Azospirillum sp. TSH100: one gene and its partner. The protein of the gene in region 1 interacts with the protein of each later gene in a pairwise test. Links are inferred from orthologs where the notes say so. Each region holds a gene or a part of one and is shown on either strand. Other genes may lie near its edges.

Evidence for each region.
Region 2: the proteins of E6C72_RS00360 (region 1) and E6C72_RS03215 interact in binary tests that used the Escherichia coli proteins (3 or more experiments, as listed by UniProt). The link is inferred for Azospirillum sp. TSH100 from one-to-one orthologs.

Annotation. Positions count from the first base shown.
Region 1 is NZ_CP039634.1:74,379-78,710, forward strand. Bases 1,373-4,332 are described here. They hold E6C72_RS00360 (UDP-N-acetylglucosamine--N-acetylmuramyl-(pentapeptide) pyrophosphoryl-undecaprenol N-acetylglucosamine transferase), read left to right. Parts: upstream 1,373-2,258; coding sequence 2,259-3,407; downstream 3,408-4,332. Other genes in these bases: E6C72_RS00355 (FtsW/RodA/SpoVE family cell cycle protein), read left to right, coding at 1,373-2,160; E6C72_RS00365 (hypothetical protein), read left to right, coding at 3,416-3,655; murC (UDP-N-acetylmuramate--L-alanine ligase), read left to right, coding at 3,663-4,332. Also shown: murD (UDP-N-acetylmuramoyl-L-alanine--D-glutamate ligase), read left to right, coding at 1-1,042; more of E6C72_RS00355, read left to right, coding at 1,039-1,372. UniProt on the Escherichia coli protein: Cell wall formation. Catalyzes the transfer of a GlcNAc subunit on undecaprenyl-pyrophosphoryl-MurNAc-pentapeptide (lipid intermediate I) to form undecaprenyl-pyrophosphoryl-MurNAc-(pentapeptide)GlcNAc (lipid intermediate II).
Region 2 is NZ_CP039634.1:676,139-685,522, reverse strand. What follows is about bases 5,212-8,175. They hold E6C72_RS03215 (RNA methyltransferase), read right to left. Parts: upstream 7,130-8,175; coding sequence 6,293-7,129; downstream 5,212-6,292. Other genes in these bases: E6C72_RS03205 (YgjV family protein), read right to left, coding at 7,887-8,175; E6C72_RS03210 (YqaA family protein), read right to left, coding at 7,164-7,742; E6C72_RS03220 (hypothetical protein), read left to right, coding at 5,825-6,286; msrA (peptide-methionine (S)-S-oxide reductase MsrA), read right to left, coding at 5,212-5,646. In the rest of the region: E6C72_RS03250 (sensor histidine kinase), read left to right, coding at 1-1,198; E6C72_RS03245 (pyridoxamine 5'-phosphate oxidase family protein), read right to left, coding at 1,192-1,818; E6C72_RS03240 (DinB family protein), read right to left, coding at 1,815-2,315; E6C72_RS03235 (DNA translocase FtsK), read right to left, coding at 2,372-4,300; E6C72_RS03230 (PAS domain-containing protein), read right to left, coding at 4,297-4,851; more of msrA, read right to left, coding at 5,005-5,211; more of E6C72_RS03205, read right to left, coding at 8,176-8,477; E6C72_RS03200 (winged helix-turn-helix domain-containing protein), read right to left, coding at 8,765-9,148; E6C72_RS03195 (glucokinase), read right to left, coding at 9,307-9,384.

The DNA of each region.
Region 1 (4,332 bases):
GATCGGCCACATCCTGGCCGCCGCCGGTCGCAAGGCGGCGGTGGGCGGCAACCTCGGCACGCCGGTGCTCACCTTCGACCCCATCGGGTCCGGCGGCACCTGCGTCCTGGAGATGTCGAGCTATCAGCTGGAGCTGACCCACTCCATCACCTTCGACATCGCGGTCCTGCTGAACATCACGCCCGACCATCTCGCCCGCCATGGCGGGATGCAAGGCTACATCGCCGCCAAGAAACTGATCTTCCACCGCCAGACCCGGCCGCGCACCGCGGTGATCGGGGTGGACGACGAGCATTGCCGGAAGATCCACGCCGATCTGGTCGCTGCCGGCGACCAGCGCATCTGGCCGATCTCCGCCCAGGGACCGGTGCCCGGCGGCGTCTATGCCGCCGGGGGCTGGCTGATCGACGACACCGAAGGCGAGGCGGTCCGCGTCGCGGAACTGTCGGCGCTGCCCAGCCTGCTGGGCACCCACAACTGGCAGAACGCCGCCGCCGCCTTTGCCACCTGCAAGGCCGCCGGCCTGCCGGTGCCGGCGATCGTCGCGGCGATGGCGACCTTCCCCGGTCTCGCCCACCGGCAGCAGCTGGTCGGCACGCTGGAGGGGGTGCGCTTCGTCAACGACAGCAAGGCGACCAACGCCGACGCGACGGAAAAGGCGCTGGCGACCTTCGACCCGATCTATTGGATCCTCGGCGGGCAGGCCAAGGACACCGGGCTGAAGGGGCTGGAGGGCTATATGGGGCGCGTCCGGCACGCCTTCCTGATCGGCGAGGCGCAGGAACAATTCGCCGCATGGCTTGACGCACAAGGCGTTGCTTATACACGCTGCGGAACGCTGGATGTTGCGACCGCGAAGGCGGCCGGACTGGCCTTGGCGGAGCGGTTGGACGGCGCTTGCGTGCTGTTGTCCCCAGCTTGCGCATCGTGGGACCAGTTCGCCAATTTCGAGAAGCGTGGCGAGGCCTTCGCCGCCTATGTCGCGGGCGTTATCAGCGCGCATGAGCACACCGGGGACGGCACCAGCGGGGGCGTTGCATGATCACCTTCGACCGCACCGACCAATCGATCTTCGGCCGCTGGTGGTGGACCGTCGACCGCTGGCAGCTGGGCGCCGTCGCCCTGCTGATGTTCCTGGGCACCGTCCTGATCACGGCGGCCAGCCCGCCGGTGGCCGAGCGCATCGGCATCCAGGATACCTTCTATTTCGTCGAACGCCACGTGATGATGCTGATCCCCGCGGTCGTCATCATGATCGGCGTCTCGCTGCTCAGCCCGCGCGGCGTGCGCCGGGTGGCGCTGGGCGTGTTCCTGATCTCGGTGGCGCTGGTCTACGCCACCCTGGTGGTGGGCGTGGAGATCAAGGGTGCGCGCCGCTGGATCCATGTCCCCGGCCTGTCGATCCAGCCGTCGGAGTTTGTGAAGCCGGCCTTCGCCGTGGTGGCGGCGTGGCTGTTCTCGCTGTCGCGCACCAACCCGGGCTTCCCCGGCGCCCTGGTGTCGATGGCGCTCTACGGCATCACCATGGCCGGCCTGATCCTTCAGCCCGATCTGGGCATGACCTTCGTCGTCTCCGCAGTCTGGTTCACCCAGTTCTTCCTGGCCGGGCTGAACCTGGTGCTGGTGATGGGGCTCGGCGGGTTGGGCGTGGTCGGTCTGGTCGGCGCCTATTACACGCTGCCGCACGTCACCAGCCGCATCAACCGCTTCCTCGACCCGCATGCCGGCGACAATTATCAGGTCAACCGCTCGCTGGAGGCCTTCGCCAACGGCGGACTGATGGGCACCGGCCCCGGTCAGGGCACGGTGAAGTTCTATCTGCCCGACAGCCATGCCGACTTCATCTTCGCGGTGGCGGGCGAGGAACTGGGCCTGATCTTCTGCCTTGGGCTGGTGGTGCTGTTCGCCTTCGTCGTGTTGCGCGGATTCGCCCGTGTCTTCAATGACAACAACTACTTCGTCCTGCTTGCCGCCGCCGGTCTTCTGATTCAGTTCGGGCTTCAGGCAGCGATCAACATGGGTTCGTCCTTGCATCTTATGCCGACCAAGGGCATGACCCTGCCGTTCATCTCCTACGGCGGCTCCTCGCTGCTTGCTCTCGGGTTCGGCATGGGTATGGTTCTGGCACTGACACGCAAACGCTTCGGCCCCGCGGAATGAGGAGGCCGACCGACTTGAGCGCAACGGGATTCGATGCGGGCTTCGACGCCGACGCCAACAAGGTGATCGTGCTGGCGGCCGGCGGCACCGGCGGACACATGTTCCCGGCCGAGGCGCTGGCACGCGAGCTGCTGGCCCGCGGCCGTGCGGTGACGCTGGTGACCGACAAGCGCGGCCACGCCTTCGGCGAAAGCCTGCCGGAGGTTGCGGTCCACCGCATTCGCGCCGCATCCCCCGGTGCCGGCATCGTCGGCAAGCTGAAGGCCGCCCTGCAGATGGGTCTCGGCCTGCTGGAGGCGCGGGCGCTGATGCGCCGGCTCGATCCCGCAGCGGTCATCGGCTTCGGCGGCTACCCGTCGGTCCCCACCGTCTATGCCGCCATCCAGTCGAAGCTGCCGACCCTGCTGCACGAACAGAACGCCGTGTTGGGCCGCGCCAACCGGATGCTGATCGCCGGAGCGCGCCGCATCGCCGTCGCCTTCCCCGACATCGAGAAGCTGGGCGAGACGCAGCGCGCCAAGATCGTCCGCACCGGCAATCCGGTCCGCCCGGCGATCGCCGCCCGCCGCCTGTCTCCCTACGAGGCGCCGCAGGCCGGCGGCCCGGTCCGCCTGCTGGTGATGGGCGGCAGCCAGGGCGCCCGCGTCTTCTCCGAGGTGATCCCCGCGGCGCTGGCCCTGCTGCCCGAGGCGATGCGCGCCCGCATCCATCTGGCGCAGCAGTGCCGCCCGGAGGATCTGGAGGCTGCCCGCGACGCCCTGGAACCGCTCGGCCTTGCCCGGCTGGAGCTTCAGACCTTCTTCCGCGATGTGCCGGAACGGCTGGCCGCCTGCCACCTCGCCATCACGCGCGCCGGCGCCTCCACCATCGCCGAGCTGACCTGCGTCGGCCGTCCGGCGATCCTGGTGCCCTACCCGCATGCCACCGACGACCATCAGACCGCCAACGCCCGCCATCTGGCGGGGGCCGGGGCCGCCTGGCTGGTGCCGCAACCCTCCTTCACCGCAAGCGCGCTGGCGGAGCGGCTGTCCACCCTGCTGGCCGATCCGCAGGCGCTCGCCGACGCCGCTCGCGCCGCCCATGACTGGGGCACCGCCGACGCCGCCACCGCGCTGGCCGACGCCGTGCTGGCGATGCTGGGCGGCGGCCCGGCCACTCTTACCCACCACACCCACTCCGACCACGACCAATCCCACCACGCCCGGCGCTCGTCCGCCGGCGCCAGCGCCAAGGGGGCCGCGGAATGATGAAACCCATGCGGAATCTGACCCGGCCGACGCCGCGTCCGCTGCAGGACTGGCCGGCGGACATGACGCGGACCGAGGGTGGCTGGTACAACCGTCCGGGCTGTCCGCTGGTGCCGCGCTTCCTCGCCGAAGGCGGCTTCCTGCGCGACCGCCTGTCGATGATCCACGGATCGCAACCCCTCCCCAACGACCTGTCCGACGGGGCGGTCGACGCCACCCTTCGCCTGATGCTTCGCCGCGGAAAGTAAGCCTGACATGCGCGCCCTCCCCCTCTCGATCGGCACCATCCACTTCGTCGGCATCGGCGGCATCGGCATGAGCGGCATCGCCGAGGTGCTGCGGAACCTGGGCTATACCGTCCAGGGCTCCGACCTTGCCGAGAACGCCAACGTCAAGCGCCTGCGCGAGCTGGGCATCAAGGTGTTCGTCGGCCATCGGGCCGAGAACATCGCCGGCGCGGCCGTCGTCGTCGTCTCCTCCGCCGTCAAGCGCGACAATCCGGAGGTGGTGGCAGCCCGTGCCGCCCTGGTGCCGGTGGTCCGCCGCGCCGAGATGCTGGGCGAGCTGATGCGCCTGAAATGGGCGATCGCCATCGGCGGCACCCATGGCAAGACCACGACCACCTCGATGGTCGGCCATATGCTGGAGCACGCCAACCTCGACCCGACCGTCATCAACGGCGGCATCATCAACGCCTACGGCTCCAACACCCGGCTCGGCACCGGCGACTGGATGGTGGTGGAGGCGGACGAGAGCGACGGCACCTTCGTCAAGCTGCCGGCTTGCATCGCCGTCGTCACCAACATGGATCCGGAGCATCTGGACTTCTACGGCACCTTCGACAACGCGCGGGCGGCCTTCGACAGCTTCGTGCAGAACATCCCCTTCTACGGCTTTGCGGCGCTCTGCATCGACCATCCCGAGG
Region 2 (9,384 bases), 600 kb from region 1 along the record:
TCTCGGCGTCGCCGCGTCGGCGTGGATGTGGGACCGCATCCTCGACCTGCGGGTCCGCCATCCGCGTCTGCACTGGTTCTATGTCGGCATCCGCTGGATGGCGCTCCTGTCGCTTCCCAGCGCCGTCTCCTGGACCTATTCGATCACCAATCCGATCGTGCTGCTGTTCGCCACGGTGGGGACATTGGTCGGGGCAGTCCTGTCGATCGTGCAGGCGGTCAGGAATCCCGCCGACACCAGCGCCCGCTATTACGCCGCCAGCGGGTTGATCGCGATCACCGGCAACACACTGACCCAGTTCACGGTGCGTGGAACCCTGCCGGTGGATCTGCTGTTCGCCGATCCCTATCAGATCGCCGTGCTGGGCACGATGCTGTGCCTGGGGTCCGGTCTGGCGCTGCGCATCCGCGACCTGCAACGCGAGCGGGTGCGGGCGCAGGAGGAGTCGGCTTTCGCCACCAAGCGGGCGGAGGAACAGCGCACCTTCGTCGCCATGCTGTCGCATGAGTTCCGCACCCCGCTGGCCGCCATCCAGGGAGCGGCCCAGATGATCGAGCTGTCGGGCGAGGTGCGGGCGCCGTCGATGCAATCCCGCGTGCGCCGCATCATCGAAACCACGCGGCGCATGTCCGACCTGGTGGAACTGTTCCTGTCGGCGGATGCGCTGGACCAGGGAGCACTGGCGCTGAAGCCGGAGGTGGTGCCGCTCGACCTGCTGATGGACGAGGCGCTGGACGGGCTGGCCGGAGCGGAGAATGAGACCAGGCTGTCGGTGACGGTCGAGCCGACAGACCGGATGTTGCGGGTCGACCTGTCCTTCCTTGGGGTGGCGGTCGCCAATCTCGTGCGCAATGCGCTGCGCTATTCGCCACCCCATACGGTGGTCAGGGTGACGGCGCACTTGGCGGGGCAAGACCTTGTCATCCGCGTCGCCGACCAGGGCCACGGCATGAGCCCGGAGGAGGTCGAGCGGATCGGCTCGATCTATTTCCGTGCCTCGTCCTCGCGCGGAACCAAAGGGTCCGGTCTCGGGCTTTACATGACGCAGCGGATCGCCGCCGCCCATGGCGGTGCGCTGACGGTGGACAGCACGCTCGGTGTCGGATCGGTCTTCACCATCCGTTTGCCCGCGGTCGGGGAACCGGAGAGCGACGATGCCGCCGTCCCGGCAGGGGCGGACCCGTTGCCGGTTCAATAGAGCGTTTTCGGGATCCGTTCGGCCAACGACCGGTCATAGGCATCGCCGCCTTCGCGCCCGGCGCTGGCCTCCGCCAGCAAGGCGCCCACCGAGGGCAGGCTGCGGCGCTCGACCTGTGCCGCCGGATCCCACAGGCGGGAGCGCAGCAGGGCGCGGGCGCACTGGAAGAACACCGTGTCGATGGTGATCACCAGCACCGACTTCGGCACCTTGCCGTCGACGGCGAAGCTGTCGCACAGATCCCGGTCGGTGTCGATCACGGCGCGGCCGTTGACCCGCAACGTCTCGTTCAGCCCGGGCACCAGGAACAGCAGTCCGACCTGCGGATCGGCCAGGATGTTGCGCAGGCTGTCGATCCGGTTGTTGCCGCGCCGGTCGGGGATCAGCAGGGTGTGGTCGTCGGCAATCCGGACGAAGCCGGGGCCGTCGCCGCGCGGCGAGGCGTCCAGCCCGCCCGGTCCGCTGGTGGCGAGAACGAAGAAGGGCGACGCCTCGATCAGCGCGCAGTAGCCGGGGGTCAGTGCCGGCACCTCCTTGGCGATGGAGGGAGCCGCCGGCTCGCCATAGAGGGCTTCCAGGGCGGCGAGATCGGTGACGGGCCTGCTTCCCGGCCGGCTCATTTCGGGTCCAGCAGGAAATAGACGAAGTCGATCGACGGCGCGTCCAGCCCGAACTGGCTCAACAGCGTATGCGCCTGCCCGCGATGGTGGGTCTGGTGGTTGAAGATGTGGGTGACGACCTGGACGAAAGGCAGCTCGTGCGGCGTGCCGGCCATGCTGCGGTAGGACAGGACCGACTCGAACCGCTCCGCCGGGATTTCCGCCAGGACGCGTAGGATGCGCTCGTCCTCCGCCTCGCGGGCCGCGCGCAGGCCGGGGAAATCGTCATGGAGGATCTCGTCGAGCGAGGACGGTTTCGGCCCGGTTCCCTCGATCCGCTCCAGCCACACCCGGTCGGCGACCAGGATGTGGTTCAGCGTGCCGCGGATCGAACCGAAGAAGGCGCCGCAATCCTCGCGGTACTGCGCATCGGAAAGCTGAGACACAACCTCGTACAGGCGGCGGTTGGCCCAGCGGTTGTAGCGGGCGAGGGTCTCGAAATGCGGCTTGGGGTCCATGGGGAGCCTCTTGCTTGCTTACTTGCCCTCTCCCGCTCCGCGAGAAGGAGGAACGATCACACTCCCGCGCGCTTGGCCGACAGGCCGGATGGGGAGAGCAGGACCTCGCGCTTGCCTTGGTGATTGGCGGGGCCGACGACTCGCTCGGTCTCCATCCGCTCCACCAGACGGGCGGCGCGGTTATAGCCGATCTGGAGCTGGCGCTGGATGAAGCTGACCGACACCTTGCCCTCGCGCACCACGAGGTTGACGGCCTGCATGTAGAGGTCGTCGCCGGTCGCGGCGGAACCGCCGTCCTCGTCTTCCACCGTGGCGGCTTCCTCTTCCTCCTCGGTGATGGCGGTGACGTAGTTGGGAGCGCCCTGGGCCTTCACATACTGGACGATCTCCTCGACCTCCGAATCGGAGACGAAGGGGCCGTGGACGCGGGTGATGCGGCCACCGCCCTGCATGTACAGCATGTCGCCCTGGCCCAGCAGCTGCTCCGCCCCGGCTTCGCCCAGGATGGTGCGGCTGTCGATCTTGCTGGTGACCTGGAAGCTGATGCGGGTCGGGAAATTCGCCTTGATGGTGCCGGTGATGACGTCGACCGACGGGCGCTGCGTCGCCATGATCAGATGGATGCCGGCGGCACGCGCCATCTGGGCCAGACGCTGGATCGCCGCCTCGATCTCCTTGCCGGCCACCAGCATCAGGTCGGCCATCTCGTCGACGATCACGACGATATAGGGCAGCGGCGTCGGTTCCGACGGGGTCAGGTCGAAGACATTCTCCGGCTCGCCCGGCGCCGGGGCGCGGCGGGGCATCTTCTCGCCGTTGGCGATCATCTCCGCCATGCGGGCGTTGTAGCCCTCGATGTTGCGGACGCCGAGCTTGGACATCGCCTCGTAACGGCTTTCCATCTCGCGCACGGCCCAGCGCAGGGCCACCACCGCCTTCTTGGGATCGGTGACGACGGGGGTCAGCAGATGTGGGATGCCGTCATAGACCGACAGCTCCAGCATCTTGGGGTCGACCATGATGAAGCGGCAGCGCTCCGGCGGCAGCCGGTAGAGCAGCGACAGGATCATCGTATTGATCGCAACCGACTTGCCCGAGCCGGTGGTGCCGGCGACCAGCAGGTGCGGCATGCGGGCGAGGTCGGCCACCACCGGCTCGCCGCTGATGTCCTTGCCGAGCGCGATGGCGAGCTGGGCCGTGGTGTTGCGGAAGGCGTCGTGGTCGAAGCTTTCGCGCAGGTAGACCATCTCGCGCACCGGGTTCGGCAGCTCGACGCCGATGACGCTGCGACCGGGGACGATGGCGATGCGGGCGGTGACCACGCTCATCGAGCGGGCGATGTCGTCGGTCAGGTTGATGACGGTCGCCGACTTGGTGCCGGGCGCCGGCTCGAATTCATAGAGTGTCACCACCGGGCCGGGGCGGACGTCCATGATCTCGCCGCGGACGCGGAAATTCTTCAGGACGGTTTCCAGCATCCGCGCGTTGCGGGCCAGCACCGACTCGTCATGCTGCTGCACCGGACGCGGCGGCGGGGTCTGCAGCAGCGAGACGGTTGGCAGCGAATAGACCGTGGGGTATTCCACCGGCTCCGGCGGCGTGGCGGGCACCGGCATGGCCGGCGCAGCGCCGGGAGTGGCGGCAGGCGCACAGGGAGCCGTGGCTTCCGCCACCGGGGTGGCCTCGCAGGGGGCAGGCGCCTCGGCCGGTTCGCGCGCCTCATAGGCCCATTCGACACCCGACAGGAAGGCAAAGCCGGCGACCACCGCCAGCGCCTCGTCCGACAGGTTGGTGGAATAGACGGTACCGGCGCGCGGCGTGCCGGGCAGAACCTCCACGTCCCACATCACGCGGCCGTCGGGGCGCGGGTTGGGGACGAGGTTGAACGGACGGCCGTTCAGCGCGCACCACAGATTGAACTCGTCGGCGGTCACCACGCCCGCCTGGGTGGGCGGGGCGGCGAGATGCGGCATACGCGGGGTCATGCCGAGGCTCCCGGCTTCTGAACGGTGAGGGGGATCGGGCCGGAGGAGGAGCCCGGTGCCGGTGCCGGGCCCGGGGAGTATATCGGCGTGCGCGCCGCCAGTTCGCGTGGCGTCATTTCGTAGGCGGCGACCAGCAGCTTGTCGATGCCGACCCCATCGCTGGACATCGGCAGCACCAGCCGTTCGAAGCTGCGGGTGCGCCCGCCGAAGACGGCGGTGTGGACGCGGGCGACGGGCAGCCGTTCGCGGCGCACCGTCTCATATTCCGGCTGAAGCAATGCCCGCTGTTCCGGCGGCAGATCGTCCAGCGTGGCACCCAGGCGCGACTGGCCGAAGGCGGCGGCCAGTGCCTTGCCATAATAGGAATAGACGAAGGTGCCGGCTTCCTCCCCGATCACCTCGAAGACGGCGATGTTGTCCTTCCACGGCCGGAGATCGGCCGGGGAGATGCTGCTGGGGACCGGCGGCCGGCCGGCGACGGATTTGGTGAGCCAGAATTCGAGCAGGCCGCTGAGAGACGGCGTCGCCAGCTCGGTTCTTTCCTTGGTCATGACAATCGCAGCTGGACGGGCGGCGCTCCTGCGGAATGACGCCGCCGGAGCTTTCAAGAGCCGCCCGAACCATACCCGCAAGGGCCGGTGTGGTGCAACCGCAAGGGCCAAGCCCGGCCGGGCGCCGCACCGCCCTTGTTTACCCGCGCTTCATCAGGCGGCGCAGGTGACGCCGGTCCCGCCCAGGCCGCAATAGCCGTTGGGATTCTTGGCGAGATACTGCTGGTGATAGCCTTCGGCGAAGTAGAAGGGCGGGGCCTCGCGGATCTCGGTGGTGATTGGACCATAGCCGGCCTGGGCCAGCCGCCCCTGATAGGCTGCCAGCGTCGCCTCCGCCGCCGCCTGCTGGGCGGGGCTGTGGGTGTAGACGGCTGAGCGATACTGGGTGCCGACGTCGTTGCCTTGGCGCATGCCCTGGGTCGGGTCGTGGGATTCCCAGAAGACGCGCAGCAGGTCCTCGACCTTCACCATCGCCGGGTCGTAGACAACGCGCACCACCTCGGTATGGCCGGTGCGGCCGGAGCAGACCTCTTCATAGGTCGGGTTCGGGGTATGCCCGCCCTGATAACCGACGGCGGTCACCCAGACACCGCTAACTTGCCAGAATTTGCGCTCCGCCCCCCAAAAGCAGCCAAGCCCGAGGTCGATGACCTCAAGCCCCGGCGGGTAGGGGCCGGTCAGGCGATGGCGGTTGACGTGATGCTGCTCGGGAACCGGGATCGGTTGGCTGCGGCCGGGCAGCGCCTCCTCCGGCGTCGGCAGCGTCGCCGGCTTGCGCAGAAAATGCCCCAGCATGGTCGGGTCTCCCATCATGACGGTCCGTTGGAGGGACCTCTTATGTCGGGTGGCGGCCGGGCCGCGGCAAGATGGCGCAGAGTGCGCGCAGGTGGAACGGGTGTGCCGGTGAACCTTCGGGCGGGTCCGCGCGTTTGATGCTCTGTCCCGCGAGGATTCTGAAAGAAGGAGAGCCTTCATGGCCAGTACCACCGACGAGCGCCTGATCCAGTCCCTGATCGACCATGGCCGCCGCAATGGCAACCGGCTGAGCGCCGAGGCGCTGGGTGGCATCCTGCCCGTCGATACCATGACGCCGGAGGAGACCGCCGCGGTGATCGAGCGGGTCGAGGCGGCCGGGGTCGAGGTCGAACTGGACGATTCCCGCCTGACGCAGGGCCGGCCCAACCCGGCATTGGCACGGCAGGCCGGCGACTATCGTCGCGGCGACGGCGTTGTCGACATGGCGAGTCCGGCGGCCCCTGCTGTGTCGGCCCCCGGTGCGATACCATCGCGTCATGGCTGGGCCGACGAGGTCGGCAGCGGCCATGGCGGCAACCACCATGGCGCCGCGCCGACCTGGACACGCAACGGAGTGGAAATGCTGCCGCTGGCGTCGGTCGCCCTGGTTGCGGTGGTGCTGATCGCAGCGCTCGGGTAATGGGCGTTACCCAGCGGCCAGGGCGTGGATGAGGATGGCGGCGGTGGCGGCGACGTTCAGCGACTGGACGCGCCCGCTGCCGGGGATGGTCAGCACCGCCTCGCAGGCCGCCAGCGTGGCCGGCGGGATGCCGTCCTCCTCGTTGCCCAGCACGACCGCCGGCGGCTTGGTATTCGCCTTGCCGCGCCAGCCCGTCAGCGCGCTGGCATCGACCGTCGGCCGGCTCTGGTCCAGTGCCGTCCCGAACACCCGATGGCTGGCGCGCAGCCGCTTGAGCAGGGCGGGCAGGGTGGGGGCACGCTCCAGCGTCACCCACTCGAAGCCGCCCTCCGCCACGCGGTAGGCTGCCTCCGACGGCATGGCCTGGCCGGGATGGTCGGAGACCAGGACGCGGGGCAGGCCGAAGAAGGCGGCGGTGCGCAGGATGGCGCCGAGATTGTGCGGGTTGCCGACGCCGTCCAGGATCAGCAGCGGCTCCGCCGTCCGGCGCGCCGTCTCGGTATCGAACAACGATAGTGTCCGCGGCGCCATCAGCGCCACCACCCCGCCGTGCAGAACGGTGCCGGCGACCTTCGCCAGCTCGTCGGCCTCCACCATGCGGTAGGGCTTTCTGGCCGCCGCCATCGCCTTGCAGTAGGCGCCCACCGCCGGTTTCAGCCGCTCGTCGAAGAACAGGCGCTCCACCCGCTCCGGCTCATGGGTGAACAGGGCGGACACGGCGGCCAGTCCGGCGACGCGGAACAGCTTGCGCGACTCGGTAGGCTCCGGAACGGACGGGGAGACGGGGGCGGCGGTCCGGGTGCGGGCACGGCTGGGATGGGGCGGGCGCCCGCGCGGAGGCATGGAGGTCCTGTCTGTCTGGTAAAGAGGTGGCGGCTTACAGCAGCTTCACCACCAGGAAGCCGCCGATCAGCGCCACCGCGAACACGCTGGTGACGAGCGTCAGCCGCTTTTCGATGAAGGCGCGGATCGGCGGACCGAAGAAATACAGCAGCGCCGCCACCAGATAGAAGCGGATCGACCGCGAGATGATCGAGGCGCCGATGAACACCCACAGCGGCAGGTGCGCCACGCCGGCGGTGATGGTCAGCAGCTTGTAGGGGATGGGCGTCATGCCCTTGATGATCAGGATCTCCGCCCCGTACTCGACGAAGGTGTGGCGCAGCTGCTCGAACTTGTCGGTCAGGTGATAGAAGTCGATCACCCAGCGGCCGATTGTCTCGTACAGGAAATAGCCGATCATGTAGCCGGCGATGCCGCCGACCACCGAGGCCAGCGTGCAGATCGTCGCCAGCTTCCACGCCGCCTTGCGGTTGGCGATGACCATCGGCACCAGCAGCAGGTCCGGCGGCAGCGGGAAGAAGGAGCTTTCGGCAAAGGACACCCCGGCCAGCCAGGCGGTCGAATCCTTCGACGCGGCCTTGGCCATGGTCCAGTCGTAAAGACGCTTCAGCATGAATGGGCCGTCCTTCGTCGCTGCCGTTGCGGTGCACGAGGCCTCTTTTAGGCGCGACGGTGCCGGTGCGCCAGTGCCCAATTCGACCGCCTCCGGACAGGGAGAACCCGTCCGGAGGCGTTAGCCCGTTCCAGTGGAGCCGGTTCAGGCGGCAGCAGCGCCTGAGGGTAGCGCGTTGGCGTTGGCAGTGGCGTTGACAGCTGGCACCGGCGCCGGAACCTTGCTCTTGCGCAGTTCGCCGCGCAGTCGCAGCAGGTTGGCGGCGGCGCAGAAGGCGTCCGATGCCATCGCGAAGGGCGACATCACCAGCGCGTTGTGGCTGACCCAGAAACCGCCGGCCACCAGCAGAAGAAGGCGCATGCGCACCGCGTCCGACTGCCAGCGTGCCAGCGTGGAGAAGGTGATGCCCAGGCTGGACAGCGCCGACGGCAGGCCGGACCAAGTGAACAGTGCGATGGCGGCGATGCCCGGCACGGTGGCGGCGAAGACCGCCGTCTGCCAGCGGCTGCGCCCTTCCGGCAGCGCTGCCAGAGCCTGCGCCACCACCAGCAGGCAAAGCGCCGCGGCGGTGTGCGCGCCCAGCAGCACATAGTGGGTGATGAACATCAGGTTGGTGGCGGCCTGCCCGGCCAGCAGGGCGCGGCGCTTCTTCATCAGCGGCCACAGGCACGAACCGGCGAAGGCGGCGCCGCCGAAAGCGTCGGCGGCGGTGATGGGCAGGGGAAGGGACAGCATGGCGGGGGATCGGCTCGGGCAAAGGCATGGCGGTGCGGAGCCACGACTGCGGTCCGTCCGGATGCCTGATGAGATCGGGAGAATGGGGTGTTGCCGTCCGGTCACGCTGGAGCCGAGCTGCAACAGAGCCATATGTAAGATGCCTTGCCGCGCCGCACCATCGGGCTTCCCGTCGCTCTGGGCTGCACCGCGCGCATGGAAGAAAAAACAGACGTCAGTGCTTGGGCAGGTTTTGGCTGCGACTTGCGGTGCCTGGCCCGATCAATTGACAACCAAACAGGCTGGACTCAGCCGGCCGGCGGCTCCGTCCCGGCGACCGGCTCTCCGCTCGTGTCGTCCTTCAGCACCTCCTCCAGCCAGCGCAGATGCGGTTCGGCGGCCTTTCGCGCCTCCTCCTGGGTCTGGCGGTAACGGGCGACGACCTCCTGGCCCAGCGGGGTCAGGCCGGCGCCGCCGCCTTCCCGCCCGCCGACGCTGGTGCGGATCACCGGCTCGCGGAAGGCGGTGTTCATGGTCTCTACCAGGAACCAGGCCCGGCGGAAGGTCATGTCCAGTGACCGTGCGGCGGCGGAGATCGAGCCGGTGCGGTCGATGGCCTCCAGCAGGGCGATCTTGCCGGGGCCTATGGCGCCCGACGGGTGCAGGAAACGGACACGAAGGTCGGCGGGCATGATGTTCCGATGTGAATCCGAAAAAGGATAGGAACAACCATGTGGGGGCTGCCACGCCGGTTCAAGCGACAAGTCGCGCAATAGGGGAAGCCACTGATGGAGTGCGCAATCGGTCGCACCCCTTCAGTGGCTCTCCAAGGCTTGTTCGCCGTCAGGCGTCAGTCTGCTCCGGCGGCCTCGGCGAGCCCCAGGAAGGCGGGCAGTTCGTGGGTGATGACGTAGGTGGGGATCGGCGC